DNA from 3 places in the Pseudoalteromonas sp. A41-2 genome. Region 1 is predicted to be linked to each of the others. Evidence: predicted binding sites of a transcription regulator. Region 1 holds the regulator's gene; each other region holds the start of a gene.

Region 1 (6,369 bases):
AAAATAAGCAACGAGCAACATAGATTATAAAAAGCAAAACGGCCCACAAGGGCCGTTTTTAGTTTAAATAAGTAACCAAGTCGCAGTGCCTAAAAAGGCAAAAATACCCACTATATCTGTCACCGTCGTAAGCACTACGCTGCCTGCTAATGCAGGGTCAATTTTCATTCTCTTTAAAATAAGCGGAATACTGGCCCCTGCAATACCGGCTGCCACTAAGTTCATGAACATAGCAAAGGCAAGCACCGCACCGAGTTTAAAGTCCCACTGCCACAGCGCGACAACACCCGCGATTAAAATAGACCAAATTACCCCGTTTAGCGCGCCGATAGCGAGCTCTTTGAGTAATAAAAAGCGTTGGTTGGTTTGGTTTATATGGCCAACAGCAATACCACGAATAACAAGTGTAAGCGTTTGGCTGCCTGCTACGCCTCCCATTGAGGGAACAATACCATTTAGTACAGCAAGAATAGGTAAGATAGCTAATGTATTCTCGAAAAAACTAGCGACTATTGCAGCGAGTAAAGCGGTTAATAAGTTGACTCCTAGCCAAATAGAGCGGCGCTGCGAGCTTTTCAATACGGGAGCAAAAGTATCTTCTTCATCATCAAGACCCGCTAAGCTTAATAAGCTATGTTCGGCATCTTCACGGATAACGTCAACGATATCATCGATGGTAATACGCCCTAGTAGGTGCGCGTTATCATCTACAACGGGGGCTGAAATCCAGTTATGGCGTTCGAATAATTGTGCCACGTCGCTTTCATCCATCGATATTAAGATAGATTCACAGTCTTCATCCATCAGGTCGCGAACCACTTTATCTGAGGGATTGGTCAACAACGTCGTTAAAGATAATGCCCCTAAAAAGCAATTATGTTTATCAACGACGTATAAATCATCGGTGCCTTCAGGTAAATCGCCGCGTAAACGCAGGTAGCGTAAAACAACATCTAGTGTGACGTCTGGGCGAATGGTTACCGTATCGCTGTTCATCAAGGCACCAGCTGAGCGCTCTTGATAAGACAGGGCTTGGGTGGCTCTTTCTCTGTCTTGCGAGTCCATGGCGCCGACAACGTCTTGGTAGACTGTATCAGGTAGGCTACGAAGAACCTCACCTAAATCATCGTCGTCCATGTCTTCGGTTGCGGCAGCAATGTGCTCAGGTTCCATTTGGGCAATAATGCCTAAACGTACATCTTCTGAGAGCTCTTCTAATACGTCACCACGCACATCAGGGTCAACCAGCTGCCAAAGCATACGGCGAATTTTATGTGGGGATGATTCTAAAAGGAGTGCGGTATCACACGGTGCTGTTTTTGCTAACATGCCGCGCACTTGAACAAATTGACCACTATTGAGTGACTTGGTCACCTGTTTTAGTTGTTGTAGCGGGTAATCTTGTTCAAAGGCTTCTGGCATTGGCGTCCTTACAACTGAAAAAATAGCTTAAAATCTGACTCAGCAAATACAGCATAGTTGCTAAATTTAGTATTTGCAGGGATATCGCCGCACTGAGATAAATTTACTAAGAAAAATGTATTTTAGAGAAGCGAGCGATATAAAAGTAGGATATTTAACAGGAATTTTAAATACCCAATGCAAGTTTAACGTAAACAGTCAAGGCTTAGCAAATGCTATTCTTGTTCATGAAAGCGTTGTGCAATTAATTCGCCTATTGCATTGAGTGCTGCGTCAGCATCGGGGCCTTCACACACCACACGGACTTCTTTGCCTTGGCTGCTCTCGAGTAACATTAAGGCTAATACACTATCGCCTTCGGCTTCTTTATCGTCTTGGTAAAGCGTTATTTTAGCATCGAATTGCAGTGCAAGTTGTGCCAAAACCGTGGCTGCTCGTGCATGTAAACCTAGCTTATTTTGGATTAAAAAAGTGTCTTCAGCATGCATCGTCGTTGCCTATTGGGTATCTTGCTCGCGGTGGCGTATTTTCACGTTTGCGTGACTTTTCGAAAAGCTCTCACCAATGGTTTGCGCTAAGTAAACCGAGCGATGTTGTCCACCTGTGCAGCCAATCGCAATGGTTAAATAACTGCGATTATTTCGCTCTAAGTGAGGAAGCCATGTTTGTACAAAGGTTTGAATTTGCCATGTAAACTTTTGCACTATGCTGTGACTAGCAAGGTAATCTTTTACTGGTTGGTCTAAGCCTGTCAGTGGTTTTAGATCCGGTTCCCAGTGTGGATTCGGTAAAAAGCGAGCATCAAATACGTAATCAGCTTCTTTTGGAATACCGTGCTTAAAGCCAAACGACATAAAAGTAATAATGAGCTTTTTGTCTTTTTTACCCAGTATTTTTTCGCGAATAGATTCGGCAAGCTGATGTACGCTGAGATCGGTCGTATCAATCATAAAATCGGCACGGGTGATCAAAACATCCAGTAATACTTTTTCTTGTTTAATCGCTAAATCAAGCGGCAGCGAGTCAATCGATAATGGGTGTAAGCGGCGAGTTTCAGAGAACCGTTTGATCAGTGTTTGATCATCACTATCTAAATAAAACAACGTGGGTTTTGCAAAGCCCGGTAAATACTCAAGAATATCGTTAAATTCTTGCTGTTCTTTCGGCAGGTTACGCACATCGATACTTACAGCAATTTTGTCGTAATTATCTGACACACTGCGTACTAACGAAGGAAGTAGGTTTACAGGAATATTATCAACGCAGTAATAGCCTAAGTCTTCAAGTACTCGTAAAGCGACCGATTTACCTGAACCAGAGCGACCGCTGATAATAATTAATTCCATTTATGCCTCTGATGCAATGACTTTAAACAGATCACTATCTGTTTTAGCACTGCGTAGCTGTTTACAAAATTCTTTGTCTTTAAGTCTATCAGCAATTGTTGATAAGGTCTTTAGATGAAGTTGACAGTCACCATCTGGTACGATGAGTGCGACAAAAATATCCACTGGACGATTATCAATTGCGTCAAAATTTATAGGTGACTCACTCACAATTACAAATGCGTGTGGCTGATCTGCACCGCTCATACGACCATGTGGAATCGCAATACCTCGGCCAATACCTGTGCTGCCCAATTTTTCTCTGTTCAATAGGGCATTGAGTATATCTTGCTGAGATAAATGAGGGAGCTGCTCATGAGCCAGTTCGCTGATAAATTCGAGAATTCTTTTTTTGCTATTAAAAAGGACCGCAGCTTTGCTGCAGTCCTGGTTAGTAAGTGAACTAAGTTTCATAATTTAGTGTCGAGCTAATTTCTCTTTGTGTTTAATTACTTGACGATCAAGTTTATCGATTAACGAGTCGATGGCTGCATACATATCTTGGTGTTCAGTAGAGGCAAATAACTCGCCTCCGTTTACATGTAAAGTTGCTTCTGCTTTTTGGCTTAGTTTTTCTACATCTAGAATGACATGAACATTATTAATGTGGTCAAAATGCCTTTCTAGTTTCGCAAACTTGGTGTTTACATAGTCTCTTAATGAATCTGTGATTTCTACATGACGACCAGTTAAATTTAGTTGCATAAGCATTTTCCTTCTATGTAAAACGTCTAAATCAGACTCTTACGCTGATTCGACGGAGGTATTGCTAGAGACTCTCGATATTTTGCTATTGTCCGTCTAGCTACTTTAATTCCTTGCTCAGCCAATATATCTGCAATTTTGCTATCACTCAATGGTTTAGCTGTGTTTTCTGCGGCGATTAGCTTTTTGATTAAAGCGCGAATTGCCGTAGATGAACACTCACCCCCATTTTCAGTGCTTACATGGCTGGAGAAGAAATATTTCAACTCAAAAATTCCCCGCGGGGTATGCATGTATTTTTGTGTTGTTACTCGCGAAATTGTTGATTCATGCATTTCGACCATTTCTGCGACATCATTTAATACCATGGGTTTCATGGCCTCAGGACCATGTTCAAAGAAAGCCTGTTGTTGTTGAACAATACAGTTAGTCACTTTTAATAACGTGTCATTACGGCTTTCTAAGCTTTTAATAAACCATTTTGCTTCTTGTAAATGAGAGCGAATAAATTGGCTATCACTGCTTGATTTTACAGAACGTGACATCGCCGCATAGTGGCTATTCACTCTGATTTTCGGCATGCAGTCTGGGTTTAGTTCAACTACCCAACGGCCTTTTATTTTTTTTACGGATACATCGGGTATCACGTATTCAGATTCTTCTCTAACAATGGTATCCGCAGGCTTTGGATTTAAGCTGTGGATCAATGTCATGACTTCTTTCAGCTCACTTTCTTTAAGCTTAGTCTTTTTCATCAAAGTGCGATAGTCACGACTCGCTAATAATTCAATATGTTCTGATAACACCATTTTAGTTTCAGCTAAATAGGGGGTGTCAGCATCGAATTGGCGTAATTGAATACACAAACATTCTTGTAAACTACGTGCGCCAATACCGACAGGATCGAATAATTGGATTCTTTTTAAGACAGCTTCGACTTCATCAAGTTCGATTTCTTCTTCATCGTTATTTTGATTGAAGCTTTCAACAATGTCTTCGCAGCTTACGGTTAAAATACCCGAATCATCAATTGCCTCAACAATCGCAACGGCAATCGCTTCGTCTGTTGGGCTGAATGGAGTCAGTTGTAACTGCCACATTAGGTATTCGTGGAGAGTTTCGGTTGATGCGCCTTGGTAAATTGATTCATCTTCAGGCATTGGACCTGAGGAACTTGATGGGGCAGCACTCATGTACTCATCCCACGTAACATCCATTGCTAAGTCGTCACTTACGGTGTCTTTGTTGAGGGCATCACTGCTTTCTTGCTCGTACTCGCTCGCAGCTTCGTCAGCCGACGCGCTTAGTTGGGTATCGTCAGATTCGGCTTTCTGCTCGTTCTTGCCAATACTCTCTTCTGCATAATCTGCTTCTTCAACTTCAAGCAAAGGGTTAGAGTCTAACGCTTCTTGAATTTCTTGCTGGAGATCCAATGTACTGAGCTGCAACAAACGGATAGCCTGTTGCAGTTGTGGAGTCATTGTAAGTTGCTGGCCCATGCGCAGCTGTAATGATTGCCTCATGTATCCCTAACAATCCTTTTTAGTCTTATCAAACAATAGAACGATGCCGTTAACTATTTATTTGATTTATTGTCATTGTTATAAGTCTAGCAGATGCTCTAGTCGGTGGCGTATTTAAAGCCTGAATTGCTCGCCTAGATACACATCGCGTACAGTTTGGTCGGCTAACACATGTTCAGGTGTACCTGATGCAATTAGCTCCCCATGAGAAACAATGTAGGCTTTTTCACAAACATCAAGGGTTTCTCTCACATTGTGGTCAGTAATTAATACACCAATACCACGATTTTTTAAGTGCTCAATAATTTTCTTTATATCTAACACTGAAATAGGATCAACACCAGCAAAAGGCTCATCGAGCAAAATAAATTTAGGGTCAGCGGCCAGTGCACGTGCTATTTCAACACGACGGCGTTCACCCCCTGACAATGCCATACCTTGGCTGTCACGAATGTGTTGAATGCTAAATTCATCAAGTAAACTGTTAAGTGTTTCTTCGCGGCCTTGTTTATTGAGATCTTTACGGGTCTCTAAAATGGCCATTAAGTTTTGATAAACAGTCAGTTTTCTAAAAATCGATGATTCTTGTGGCAAATAGCCAATACCTAAGCGAGCGCGGCTGTGCATTGGCAATAAGGTGATGTCGTTATCATCAATGCTTATTTTACCTTTGTCACTGGGCACTAATCCCACAATCATGTAAAAGGTGGTTGTTTTACCTGCGCCATTTGGCCCAAGTAAACCGACAATGCTGCCAGCTTCTACCTCAAGGCCTACATTTTTTACAACTTGGCGACCCTTATAGCTTTTAGCTAATAGCTCTGCTTTTAGTGTGCTCATGGCTGGCCTTCATCGTTCTTTTTGTTATCAACAGGCACTAAAATAGTGTGTACACGATCGGTCGAGTTTTCATCTTTCTCGGCACTTATCAGTTGCTGTTCCATATCGTATGTAATGCTCTTGGCACTGACTTTTTGGCCTGCTTGAGTCACTTGTGCATTGCCAACGAGTGTTAATAAGCGTTTAGCAACATCGTATCGAACTTCTTCAGCACTGGCGCTCATAATAGTGCCGTCAGCTTGTTTTTCTTCAAAGTAAGCGGGCTTTCCTGTGGCAATAATTAATTCAACCGTGCCTTCAACTTCACCTGCATGTGCTTCGAGTCGATCCGCTGTAATACGACGGTTACCATGTATGATCTCGACATTATCTTCGAAGATACCAATGCCATTTTTTAGCTGACCTTCTTGGCGATCAGAGCTAATGCTGATTGGTGTGCCAGCCTGCTCAGCAGCTGCGCCAGAAAACGCAATCAATAAGCTTGGGATCAGGAG
Region 2 (6,369 bases), 1.4 Mb from region 1:
GTTAAAGGCGATGTACACGACATTGGTAAAAACATTGTTGGCGTAGTACTGCAATGTAATAACTACGACGTGATCGATTTAGGTGTGATGGTGCCTGCGGAAAAAATTCTACAAACCGCGATTGACGAAAAAGCCGATATCATCGGTTTATCAGGCCTTATTACGCCCTCATTAGATGAAATGGTGCATGTTGCTAAAGAAATGACCCGTCGTGGTTTCGACTTACCCTTATTAATTGGGGGTGCAACTACCTCGAAAGCCCATACCGCAGTGAAAATTGAGCCACAGTACGATAAAGGTGTGGTGTATGTAAATAATGCCAGTCGTGCCGTTGGTGTGGTCTCTAGCCTATTGTCTAAAGAGTTAAAACCTGCGTTTTTAGAAAAAACCAAAGCGGAGTACGAAAAAGTACGTGAACAGCAATCGCGTAAAAAACCACGCTCGAAGCCTGTCACCATTCAACGTGCTCGCGATAATGCCGCACAACTTGACTGGGATAACTACACCCCACCCGTGCCTAAAAAGCTCGGAGTGACAGAGTTTAAAAATGTGTCGATTGCCACGTTAAGACAGTACATCGATTGGACACCGTATTTCATGACATGGTCAATCGCAGGGAAGTATCCGCGTATTCTTAACGATGAAATTGTGGGTGAGCAAGCGCAAAGCTTATTTGCTGATGCCAATGCGATGCTTGACGATTTAGAACAGTCAGGTGCGCTACAACCACTGGGCGTGATAGGTTTATTCCCGGCAAACCGAGTGGGTGATGACATTGAAATTTACACCGATGAAACGCGTACAGACGTGTTAACAACCTCGTGCCATCTGCGCCAGCAAACAGAAAAAACCGATTTTGCGAATTATTGTTTAGCGGATTACATCGCACCTAAAGGAACCCCCGACTACTTTGGTGCCTTTGCCGTAACCGGAGGGCTTGAAGAAGACGACCTTGCTGATGCCTTCGATGCGAAACAAGATGACTATAACAAAATTATGGTTAAAGCCGTTGCAGACCGTTTAGCAGAGGCTTTTGCGGAGTATTTGCATGAGCAGGTACGTAAAGAGTATTGGGGCTATGCAAGCGATGAAAACTTATCGAATGATGAGCTTATTCGCGAAAATTACCAAGGTATTCGTCCTGCACCGGGTTACCCTGCGTGCCCTGAGCACACAGAGAAAAAGAAAATCTGGCAGCTACTCGATACTGAAAATCGCATAGGTATGAAGTTGACGAGCTCTTACGCAATGTGGCCGGGAGCGGCGGTGTCTGGTTGGTATTTTTCTCACCCGGATTCTAAATACTATGCCGTGGCGCAGATTCAAAAAGATCAGGTTGAAGACTACGCTAAGCGCACCAACATGACGCTTGAAGAAGCAGAGCGCTGGTTATCGCCTAATTTAGGCTATGAGCCAGAGTAAAAAGCAATAACGTGCTATTCAAAAGCACCGTAAGTACTTAACTTACGGTGCTTTTTTGTTTTTATTTAAGGTAAATTGCATTTCTACCTCCGTTAAAACGCGCTTTAAAATCATACTTTCTTCCTTTTAATCAGCATTTAGCATGTGAAATGAGGCCAATATCCTTCAAATTTAAATATTTGTGTTAAAGTTATTAGTGTAAAGCAAGGAAATTAGGGTAAAGGTGTGATTGATTCAAGCAGCGCAAGTGACAAAGATAAAGCGCTATTTTTACGCGTATTTGCATTTATTGGTGCCATTACTTCTTTTGTAATGTCGGTTACAAGCTACCAAGATGGCTACATAACGCTCAGTTTTTTACTGGTTATTGGCGGCTTTGTTTTTGTATCGCCCTTTGTCCTTAAAAATCGCGACCGAACTATTGCTGTGTTAATGCTTTATGCCTTGTACTCGATGATGTGCTTTTTGATTGTGTCGGGTGGTAATAATGGAACTGGGCCTTTGTGGTTATTTATTGTATCGCCTGTTACCTTTTTTATACGAGGTTTAAAACGCGGCGCATTTGACTTAATCATACTGGCTATTGTGATTTCAGTGCTGTTTTACTTCACCGATAAGCTTGGGTATTACAGCTATCCGAATCATTATTTTACGACCCGTGTCATGCTGTGTTTTTCGATTCTTTGTATTCTTGGTGGTTTCTACGAGTATTACCGTAATAAGTACAGTCGAGAGCTTATTGAGCAACTAAAAATAAATCAAAAATTAGCCCGTATTGATGCCATGACCGATTTGTTTAATCGCCGTTATGCTACGGAATGCTTGCAAGATGCGCGTTTTAACGAAGGGGCTGTCTTTTTGTTGATTGATGTAGATAACTTTAAACAAGTGAATGACACCTATGGTCATCAAATTGGTGATGATGTGCTCACTTTCATTGCTTCAATTCTCAAAAGTGTGAGTGGCGAAGAAGACATTGTTGCTCGCTGGGGCGGAGAAGAGTTCCTTATTGTGACCCCGCAAGGACATGAGCGTAGAGCAAGACAATTAGCTGAAAACATTCACCAGCAATTGGCGCAACATGCATTTCAACAAGGGGTTCATAATTTTAAAGTGACGCTGAGCATAGGGCTTCATCAGCGGGCTTCTAACGAGAGCATTGATCACTGTTTAAGTGTGGCAGATAAGTGTTTATACCTTGCTAAATCACACGGTAAAAACCAAACCGTTGCTGAGCTAGATAGTGAAACACATTCACCTGCTTAGGTAATAAAAAACCGCCAAAATGAAGTGACCCCCAATAGTTGGACATTCCAATTACTGGGGGTCTTTTTATGTGCAAAATTAGTGACTATTTTCAAAGTCACTAACTTCGCTCTCAGCTTCTTCTTTCGATTTGCCGTATTTTTGTTGGATTTTACCAACAAGCTCTTTACGGCTACCTTCAATTTTATCTAAATCGCCATCGGTAAGTTCACCCCATTTACGTTGTGCTTTACCTTTTAACTCTTTCCAATTGCCTTCTAAACGATCGCTGTTCATCATAATCTCCTTACTTTGTTAAACATTCACTTTAATAAAAGCAACCGTTATGCCATTCATGGTTTATATATAACCAACTGAATTACATCGTTTTTATTATTATGATTAGACATAGAGTGTTACACGCCTGCAATTTGTACTGGGTTTTAAGGAAAACCTTGTAATTCTTTCATTCAATGAGAGGCTGTTCATCGTTTTTTGATACAATGGGCAAAAAGAAAGTAAGAGATGCCAGACGTGCTGCCAGTTGAAGATATTTATCAATCCCTGCTAACAACAATAAAAAATAACCCTATGGCCTTATTACAAGCACCACCGGGCGCAGGTAAATCAACATGGCTGCCACTCACATTAATGCGTGAAGGGCACTTTAAACACATTGTCATGTTAGAGCCAAGACGTCTGGCTGCACGTAATATTGCCCAGTATTTGGCGAGCCAACAAAACGAAAAAGTCGGTGAAAGTGTCGGTTTGCGTATTCGAGGGGAGTCAAAAGTGAGCCCCGCCACTCGGCTTGAGATTGTCACCGAAGGTATGCTGACCCGTATGCTGCAAAACGATCCTGAGCTAAGTGGCGTTGATTTACTTATTTTTGATGAGTTTCATGAGCGTTCAATTGCTGCAGATACCGCGCTTGCCTTTGCCCTTGAAACGCAAGCGGCATTGAGAGACGACTTAACAATATTACTGATGTCGGCCACCTTAGACGGTGAGCGGTACAGTGAGTTTTTTGACTGCCCAATAATATCCTCTGAAGGGCGAAGTTACCCGATTGATGAAGTGTATATTCCACTCAAAGACGAAAGCCGATGGCTCGATGATATACCCGCAATTATTAAACAAGCGCTCAATGAGCAAGCTGGCAGCGCATTAGTTTTTTTACCCGGACAGCGCGAAATATTACGGGTGCAGCAAGCACTAAGCGACCTTGCAGATCAGTGCGAGGTGTTTACTTTATTTGGTGAACAAAACAAAGCAGAACAACAAGCTGCAATCGCCCCTACAACGAAAGGGAAGCGTAAAGTTGTGTTGACCACCAATGTAGCTGAAACCAGTTTAACCATCGAAGGTATACGTATTGTAATTGACAGTGGTAAGCGCCGTGCAGCCAGCTTTAATTTAAAAACCGGTGTTACAGAGCTTATAACGCAAAATATTTCGCGCTCATCGGCGGTGCAGCGAGCCGGTCGCGCAGGGCGTATTGAACCGGGCGTGGTGTATCGCTTAGGGAGTAAGCAAACCTTTGAGCGTCGCAATAATCACGACGCACCAGACATTCTCACCAGTGATATTAGCCAGTTATTACTTGAGGCAAAGCAATGGGGCGCTTCACTTGAAGAGCTAAGCCTGCTTGATGTACCAAGCAAGCAACAAATTAAGCAAGCAACAGCGCTGTTGAAAATGCTGGAAGCCATAGATGAAAATGACAAGCTGACACCGCTTGGCAGTCAAATGCTCAGCTTTGGTGCCGATATTCGGTTGTCACATATGCTGATTAAAGCACAAAAATTACAAGTAACGATGCCAGGTATATATGAGCTAGCGGCGTATTTAATCGCCTTACTCGAAAGCCGCATAACGATGCCTGCCGACCTTAATTTGGCGCTGCATAGCCAGCATACAAAGCCGCACCCCGTGTTTAAACAGCAATTAAACTATTGGTTATCACGTTTGCAATTAAAAGCAGCCTTTGAGCTTAAAACGCAATACCTTGCCTTGCTGGTGGCGTTTGCATTTCCTGACCGATTGGCGAAAAAACGCGGTAATGGTTACTTACTTACCAATGGCGCAGGTGCTGATTTAAGTGAAGAGTTTTGGCATAACGATGACTACATTGCCATTGCCAGCATGGGCGGCCATAAAGGGAGTCGCGTATTTGCTGGCGTGGCGTTTGTGCCCAGTGAACTTGAAGATGAACTCGGCCATTTATTCACATCGCAGACGCGATGTGAATACGACGAAAAAACAGGACGTTTCATCCATCAAGATGAAGTAAAACTAGGGGCTATCACAGTATCAAGTCAGCCAAGTAAACAGCCGCTTGATAAAGCTCAGCGCACTCAAGCGTGGTTAAACTTATTTAGCAAGCATGGTTTTCAGTTATTTAATGAGCAAACTGACAATGAACAGTTACTCACTCGTATGAGTTTGGCAAGCACGCTGTTGCCAGAGTCATTCCCGACCATTAATCGAGATGAACTACGTGCACATAGCCAATGGTTAGCGCCTTACCTGAGTGATATTAAAAATCTTGAGCAGTTAAAAAAGTTTAATTACGGCGAAGCACTAAAAAATTGTTTTGATTGGCAACAACAAAGTGCATTAAATGAGTTACTGCCATTGCGTTTAACTGTGCCAAGTGGCTCTAATGTAAGAATTACCTACCAGCTCGATGGCCCTGCAAAGCTGAGTGTGCGTATGCAAGAAGTGTATGGCATGACCAGCACACCTTTGCTTGCACAAGGTAAGTTACCGTTATTAATGGAGCTTTTATCACCTGCAAAACGGCCTCTGCAGCTTACTCAAGATTTAGCGAATTTTTGGCAAACCAGTTACCGCGACGTACAAAAAGAGATGAAAGGGCGTTACCCAAAACACTTTTGGCCAGACAACCCAGCCACGAGCCAAGCAACAAATAAAGTAAAAAGTAAAATGTAAAGTAAATAGCAAGCCAAGCGAGTAGCCGGGCTTTATAGTGACCCATCTAATTAAGTTTGCCACGGTCATAACCCGTTACAATTTCCTGCACTGTATAGGTTTCGTTTTTACTGTCTCTTTAGTAGTCTGATAAGGTCAATATCAAAAGAGAATGCCAGTGTCTACGCCTATAACCCTTGCTCAATACGTTAAAAAACGCACCGGTGTGCCGCTGGGGCATAAAGACTCGATGCGTAATATGCTGAGTCGTTCGTTAGGTGCAAGTTCGTTTTATTTATTTTGGCGTTATTGGAATCCCATTTGGAGCTACTACTTATCGCGCTACGTAATGAAACCCAGTAATGAGGTGCTGCCAGTTTGGTGTGCTGTACTGGTAACCTTTGCCGTTAGCGGCGCTTTACATGATTTAGCGGTGAGTATAGTAAAGTTAAAACCGGTGTTCTTTTTTACTCCCTGGTTTAGTGTCATGGCTGTGGTGGTGCTTATTACTCAATTTAGTCAATTACAGTTTAGCTTTGCCCCCTGGTGGGTAAGGGCGCTCGCCAACATCAGTTTTATCGTGCTGAGCTATTGGTTGACGAGCTTACTGTTTTAAATGCTTTAAATATAATGTGGTTATTTTAATACTCAGCCGCAGTGTCTTTAACTAAGTAATTGCTAATTACAGTCTTTGTCGTTATTTTAGGTTTAAGATTAATAGAATAACGAACAAGGAATAACAATGAAGCATCTTTATTTTTTAGCTAT
Region 3 (6,369 bases), 520 kb from region 1:
TGTTTTGATCCTCAAGCCACGCAGTGAAGCATAAATAGTCACATTGTCGCCTTTACACACCATGCAAACATGGCTCATTACAATAGGCACACCACTGCGAATATTGCGCTTGCTACGACTGCCGACAAGCATTGATTTTTCTTGAACATATTGCGTTCTTACAAACTGCTTAGGTTTCATCTCTAAGCGCAAATGCTCTGCTCTAATTACTTCACCGCGTGCTAAATTGGTTGTTACGACAACAACGGGTTCCAGCTCAATAATGCGAACATGCACATATTGAGTCCAACTATTTATGTCATCGCATTTAAGTTGTACGGTAACCTGCCGATTAAAAGGAGGTTCTGTCGGTAATGTTTTATTTAATGGCGATTCACACAATCTTTCTGGAATACGGCTATCAAGTGGTAATGCACTTACTTGCGGTGCCGTATCGAGATCGGGGATCTGCTCGCTGACAAAATCAATAGCGATTTGTTGAAGTTGCTCGTTATTATACACTTCAGCTTGTAGATGCGTGGCAAATAACAAGCTAGAAAGAAAATAAAAAACACTGTATCTTCGGCTTTTTTTTAACAAACTCATATTGTTTCGACTATGCTTATTGTTGAAAACAAGGTATAAATATTTTGCGTCAAAAAACAGACGCTTCGTAACCTTATGTAGCTTTAACACAAAGTAAGCAATTATTGTTCCGGCTCTGGTTGTTTATCTTTAGGAGATTGAAATGGCAGGCATTTTAGACTCAGTAAACCAGCGTACACAGTTGGTTGGGCAAAACCGCCTTGAATTACTATTATTCAAACTCAGAGGGCGACAACGCTTTGGTATTAACGTGTTTAAAGTAAGAGAGGTTCTACAATGTCCACCGCTTACAAACATGCCAAAATCGAATGCTTATATTCGTGGTGTTGCACACATTCGTGGTCAAACCATTTCTGTTATCGATTTATCAATGGCTGTTGGCGGTCCTGCCATTGAAAATATCAAAGATAGTTTTATTATCATTGCGGAATACAATCGTTCAGTGCAAGGGTTCTTAGTCGGTGGCGTAGAGCGCATCGTTAATATGAACTGGGAAAAAATTATGCCGCCACCTTCAGGTGCAGGGCGTTACTCTTATTTAACCGCGGTCACTGAAATAGAAAACGAACTGGTAGAAATCTTAGACGTCGAGAAGATCCTTAACGAAATTTGCCCTGTTAACACTGAAGTAAGTGCGGATGTGATTGGTGAGGGAGAAATCCAAAAAGATTTAGGGGAGCGAATCGTTTTTATTGCTGATGACTCGGCCGTTGCGCGTAATCAGGTAAAACGTGCGTTAGAACCTCTCGGTGTACAAACTGAACTCGCTAAAAATGGTAAAGAAGCTTTAATACGCTTACGTGAAATAGCAGAACTTGATTGTGTAAATAATATTACTGAGCGAGTTGGCTTGTTAATTTCAGACGTTGAAATGCCAGAAATGGATGGCTACACCTTAACCGCAGAAATTAAGGCCGATCCAAAATTATCACCTTTGCATGTAATCTTGCATACATCACTCAGTGGTGTTTTTAATCAAGCGATGATAGAAAAAGTGGGTGCCGATGATTTTATTGCAAAATTTAACCCAGACGAATTAGCGACTGCCGTTAAAAAGTGGGTTCATTGTGATTAATTATTTATAGGTGGTATTACTTTGGAAAATAAGCACTTACAACAAAGCGAATACGATCAGTTCCGCTCTTTTTTAGAGCAACAATGTGGCATTGTACTAGGCGATAACAAACTTTATTTAGTGAAAAGTCGCTTGGCGCCATTGATGGCGCGTTTTAATGTTGAGTCATTGTCACAGTTGGTAAGTAAAACCTTGAGTCCTCACGAGAGGCAGCTTCGTGCCGCAGTGGTTGATGCAATGACAACAAACGAAACTTTGTGGTTTCGTGATCAATACCCATTTGAATTGCTTAAAACTAAACTTTTCCCTGAATTCAAAGAATTGCGTCGTCCAATTAAAATTTGGTCAGCGGCAAGTTCATCAGGTCAAGAACCGTATTCTATTGCCATGTCGGTTGCTGAGTTTCAATCTAAGCAACCTGGCGTTTTAAAAATGGGCGCACAAATTATCGGCACAGATATTTCTAATACTATGCTTGATATGTGCAAAAACGCAGAATATGACTCACTGGCTTTGGCACGTGGCCTGTCTGTTGAAAGACGTCAAAAGTTTTTTAAAGACAGTGGTAACGGTATGGCTCAAGTAGTTGATCCAATAAAGAAAATGGTCAGTTTTAGGCATTTAAACTTATTGGATTCGTATGCCTTGATGGGTAAATTTGATATTATTTTTTGCCGTAATGTATTGATCTACTTTGCACCCGAAGTAAAAGCAAAAATTATCGCGCAATTTGCGCAAGCACTTAATCCAAAAGGGTACCTGTTTTTAGGCGCTTCAGAGTCAATGGCTGGCCTTAGTGACAGTTTTGATATGGTGCGATGTAATCCGGGTATCATCTACCAGAAAAAGTAATCTTTCCTTAGCAACCTAGTTCTTAGGTTGCTAATTTCATTATATATCAACACCTTAATTATAAAATAATCATGCTTAATTTTTGGCTTACCTTTTGCATTAGCTAAGGAGAGTCAAATTTTTGGAGATGGTTATGGCTATCAGTTTTGATAAAGCATTCGGTGTGCATCCTCATGCCATGTTGATCCGTTCACAACGCGCTGAGTTATTAGCGACAAATATCGCTAATGCTGATACGCCGGGCTATAAAGCGAAAGATGTCGATTTTGCATCCGCATTAAAAGCGGCAAAAAGCAACCAGCACGGCGGCAATAGCATGGTAAGAACGGATGAGAAACACCTTGCCGGTGGCAGTCGATTTGTTGGTAATTCAGAAATGTTTCGTACGCCAAATCAAGCAGATACAGGTGATGGTAACTCTGTTGATATACAAGTGGAACGAAACTTGTATGTACAAAACTCATTAGAGTATCAGGCAAGCCTGCAATTTATGAGTAGTAAAATTAAAGGCCTTAAAAAAGCCCTCGGTAGTCAAGGAGCTTAATCATGAGTTTATATAATGTTTTTGATATTTCGGGCACGGGTATGAGCGCACAAAATGTTCGCTTAAATACCACAGCAAGTAATATTTCGAATGCAAATACAATTAGCTCAAGCCAAGACCAGACATACCGAGCGCGCCATCCTGTGTTTGCTGCTGAACTTACAAAAGCGTCAGCATCGCAAAGTAATCCGCAGGGCTCTTCTGTTGGCGTTAAAGTATTAGGCATTGTAGAGAGCGATAAGCCGCTACAAATAGAATACAACCCGAATCACCCCAGCGCGGATGAAAATGGGTATATCTATAAACCAAATGTCAACGTTGTAGAAGAAATGGCTAATATGATTTCTGCCTCTCGCTCTTACCAAACAAATGTGCAAGTTGCTGATGCAGCTAAGCAAATGTTAAGTAAAACACTGTTGTTAGGACAACGGTAATCGAGGATAAGTTATGAGTAACGACATCAGCTCTGCATCATCATCCTATATGGATAGCTTGCGTTGGAATGAGACAAACACGCCAACAGCAAAAGAAGACAGTAATACACTGTCTCAAGAAGATTTCTTTTCGTTGTTAACGCAGCAGTTGTCGTTTCAAGATCCGAGCAATCCTGCTGATAACGATCAAATGATTGCGCAAATGACGAACTTTACCATGGCAGAAGGTATTTCAAATTTAAACACAAAATTTGAGTCACTCACTGCATCCATGACATCAAATTCGGCATTACAAGCGTCAACGTTAGTGGGTAAGCAAGCATTGCTTGAGTCAGAGACTATTGACTTTGATGGCGAAAATTTAGCTAAAGGTTCCGTTGTGGCAGAAACAACTGTTGAATCTCTTACGTTAAGAATCACTGATTCGACGGGACAATTAGTTCGCACTATTGATTTAGGATCGAAATCTGCCGGTGCTCACCGTTTCGAGTGGGATGGTAAAGATGGTGAGGGCAATGTTCTTCCTGAAGGCGAATACAATATTAGCGCTGAAGGCTTCGTAAATGGAGACTACAGCAGCATGCCTCTGGCAACCTTTAAGAACATTGAAAGTGTCAATATTAATGGCAGCAGCGGCATTATCGTAAATACAAAAGAGGGTGCGGTTAGGCTAACTGATATAGCTGAAATCGCATAATTAAAAAGGTTTGGGTTAGCTTAGGCTAAGAGATAGGTTAGAGGTGAGTTATGAGCTTCAATATTGCATTAACAGGTTTAGCAGCCGCACAAAAAGATTTAGACGTAACGGCAAATAATATTGCCAACGTAAACACAACGGGCTTTAAAGAGTCGCGTGCTGAGTTTGCTGATGTGTACGCATCGTCAGTATTTAGTTCTGGTAAAACAAAAAACGGCGACGGTGTTAAAACAGCAACGGTTGCACAACAGTTTCACCAAGGGTCGTTATCATTCACAAATAACTCACTTGATTTAGCAATCACAGGGGAAGGTTATTTTGCGATGAGTGATGACATCGCATCACAAGACTTTACATATACGCGTGCGGGTGCATTTAAATTAAATGCAGATAACTTTGTTGTTGATGCCAATGGTAACTACTTGCAAGGTTTCCCTGTTGACCCATCAACGGGTAATACGACGTCGGTAAGTTTAAGTACTACTTCACCGATTCAAATTCCTGATGCTTCAGGTTCGCCTCGTCATACGAGTAATATCTACAGCTCAATGAATTTAGACGCACGTGTCGATACGCCAACAACGACAACCTTTGATCCAACTGATAGCACGAGCTATAACTCGTCTACTTCAACAACTGTTTATGACTCATTAGGTGAGCCGCATGTTGTACAGTTATTTTTTGTAAAGCAAGACCCTACAGCAACGCCAAATACGTGGGAAGTGTACGCCACAATGGATGGTCAAGCGTTTGATGCTTCAGGTGCTGCAACGGGCACAGGTGCACACACGCCAATTGATACACTTGAGTTCACGGCGGCGGGTTTACCGAACGTAACCGCTCCAGAAACCACATTTGATGACATTATTTTGCCTTCAGATGCTTCGACAGGTTTATCGACACTACTTGGTAATGGCGCACAGTTCCCGAATGAAATCACGGTTAATTGGCGTGATGAAGCAGGCACCGCTAATAAAGTGCCTACGCAATACGCTAGTAACTTTGAAGTAAAAGCACTTGAGCAAGATGGTGCGACAGTCGGTCGTTTAGCGGGCATTGATATTGGTGCAGATGGAAAAGTAGTTGCTTCATACAGCAATGGCGATACTTCATTCTTAGGCCAAGTGGCTATGGTGCGCTTTTCAAACTCTCAAGGCTTACAACAAGCAGGTGACACTTCTTGGAAGAAAAGCCTAACCTCGGGCGAGCCTATTGCGGGTGAGCCCAACTCAGGCACATTGGGTTCAATTAACTCATCAGCACTTGAGCAATCAAACGTTAACTTAACGAATGAGCTGGTTGACCTTATCAGCGCACAGCGTAATTTCCAGGCGAACTCACGTGCCTTAGAAGTTAACTCAACATTACAACAAAATATCTTACAGATCCGTTAATTTTAGCGGCTCTAAGCTTAATCCGACACGAAAGGCTGCCCCCTCTATTGGCAGCCTTTTTTTATTTTCCTTTTCTTATTTCCGCGTCAATTTTACTTTGGCACTTTTATTGCATTTCATAGTTATCGTATTTTTAGTGAGTCAATGTTATGGACAAAATGGTCTACATTGCCATGTCTGGTGCAAAGCAAAGCTTGCGTGGCCTTGAATTAAAGGCAAACAACTTAGCAAATGCAAACACCACTGGCTTTAAAGCTGATTTTGCACAAGCACGCTCAATGCAAGCATTTGGCGAAGGCTTGCCATCGCGTGTATTCGCAATGCAAGAGCGCCCAGGTTCTAACATGGAGTCGGGTGGTTTTGTTGAAACAGGCCGAGAACTTGATATTGCCATGAGTGATCGGGGTTGGTTAAGCGTACAAGATGCATCGGGCAATGAAGCCTATACCAAAACAGGCACGCTGAATATTACTCCCGATGGCGCATTGATGACCAGTCATGGTCGTCAAGTTATTGGCGAAGGTGGCCCCATTATTTTGCCTTTACCAATCGAGAAGATTGAATTTAGTTCTGATGGGTCAATTCAGGTGCGTCCACAAGGGGCACCTGCAAACTTTTTAGAAGTGGTTGATCGTTTAAAGGTAATCGAAGCCGATAACAATCAACTAGAAAAAGGCAATGATGGCTTATTTAGGCCAAAGCCAGACATGTTGGTAAATGATTTATGTGGGTTTTGCGACATTTCAAATAATGTAAAAGTGCTTTCGGGCACCCTTGAAATGTCCAAC

What was found. The regulator sigma-54, encoded in region 1, starts transcription at its own class of promoters, with help from an activator protein. The targets are predictions, from matches to a motif close to GTTGGCACGNNNNTNGNNT.
Region 2: IT970_RS11710 (CsbD family protein) is a predicted target of sigma-54. The motif match lies at 3,003-3,021, and genes of this name have one in related genera.
Region 3: flgB (flagellar basal body rod protein FlgB) is a predicted target of sigma-54. The motif match lies at 2,594-2,612, and genes of this name have one in related genera.

The regions. Positions count from the first base shown of each region.
Region 1 covers NZ_CP065231.1:446,259-452,627, forward strand. The annotation lists gene IT970_RS02145 (YgiQ family radical SAM protein) at 1-23, shown strand, start outside; gene mgtE (magnesium transporter) at 64-1,422, opposite strand; gene IT970_RS02155 (HPr family phosphocarrier protein) at 1,638-1,910, opposite strand; gene rapZ (RNase adapter RapZ) at 1,920-2,768, opposite strand; gene ptsN (PTS IIA-like nitrogen regulatory protein PtsN) at 2,769-3,221, opposite strand; gene hpf (ribosome hibernation promoting factor) at 3,225-3,512, opposite strand; gene IT970_RS02175 (RNA polymerase factor sigma-54) at 3,539-5,035, opposite strand; gene lptB (LPS export ABC transporter ATP-binding protein) at 5,150-5,875, opposite strand; gene lptA (lipopolysaccharide transport periplasmic protein LptA) at 5,872-6,369, opposite strand, start outside.
Region 2 covers NZ_CP065231.1:2,586,434-2,592,802, reverse strand. The annotation lists gene metH (methionine synthase) at 1-1,422, shown strand, start outside; gene IT970_RS11715 (GGDEF domain-containing protein) at 1,648-2,688, shown strand; gene IT970_RS11710 (CsbD family protein) at 2,767-2,964, opposite strand; gene hrpB (ATP-dependent helicase HrpB) at 3,202-5,622, shown strand; gene IT970_RS11700 (acyltransferase) at 5,780-6,217, shown strand; gene IT970_RS11695 (nuclear transport factor 2 family protein) at 6,344-6,369, shown strand, end outside.
Region 3 covers NZ_CP065231.1:963,501-969,869, forward strand. The annotation lists gene flgA (flagellar basal body P-ring formation chaperone FlgA) at 1-585, opposite strand, end outside; gene IT970_RS04460 (chemotaxis protein) at 728-1,660, shown strand; gene IT970_RS04465 (CheR family methyltransferase) at 1,682-2,512, shown strand; gene flgB (flagellar basal body rod protein FlgB) at 2,646-3,056, shown strand; gene flgC (flagellar basal body rod protein FlgC) at 3,059-3,490, shown strand; gene IT970_RS04480 (flagellar hook assembly protein FlgD) at 3,504-4,187, shown strand; gene flgE (flagellar hook protein FlgE) at 4,238-5,581, shown strand; gene IT970_RS04490 (flagellar basal body rod protein FlgF) at 5,731-6,369, shown strand, end outside.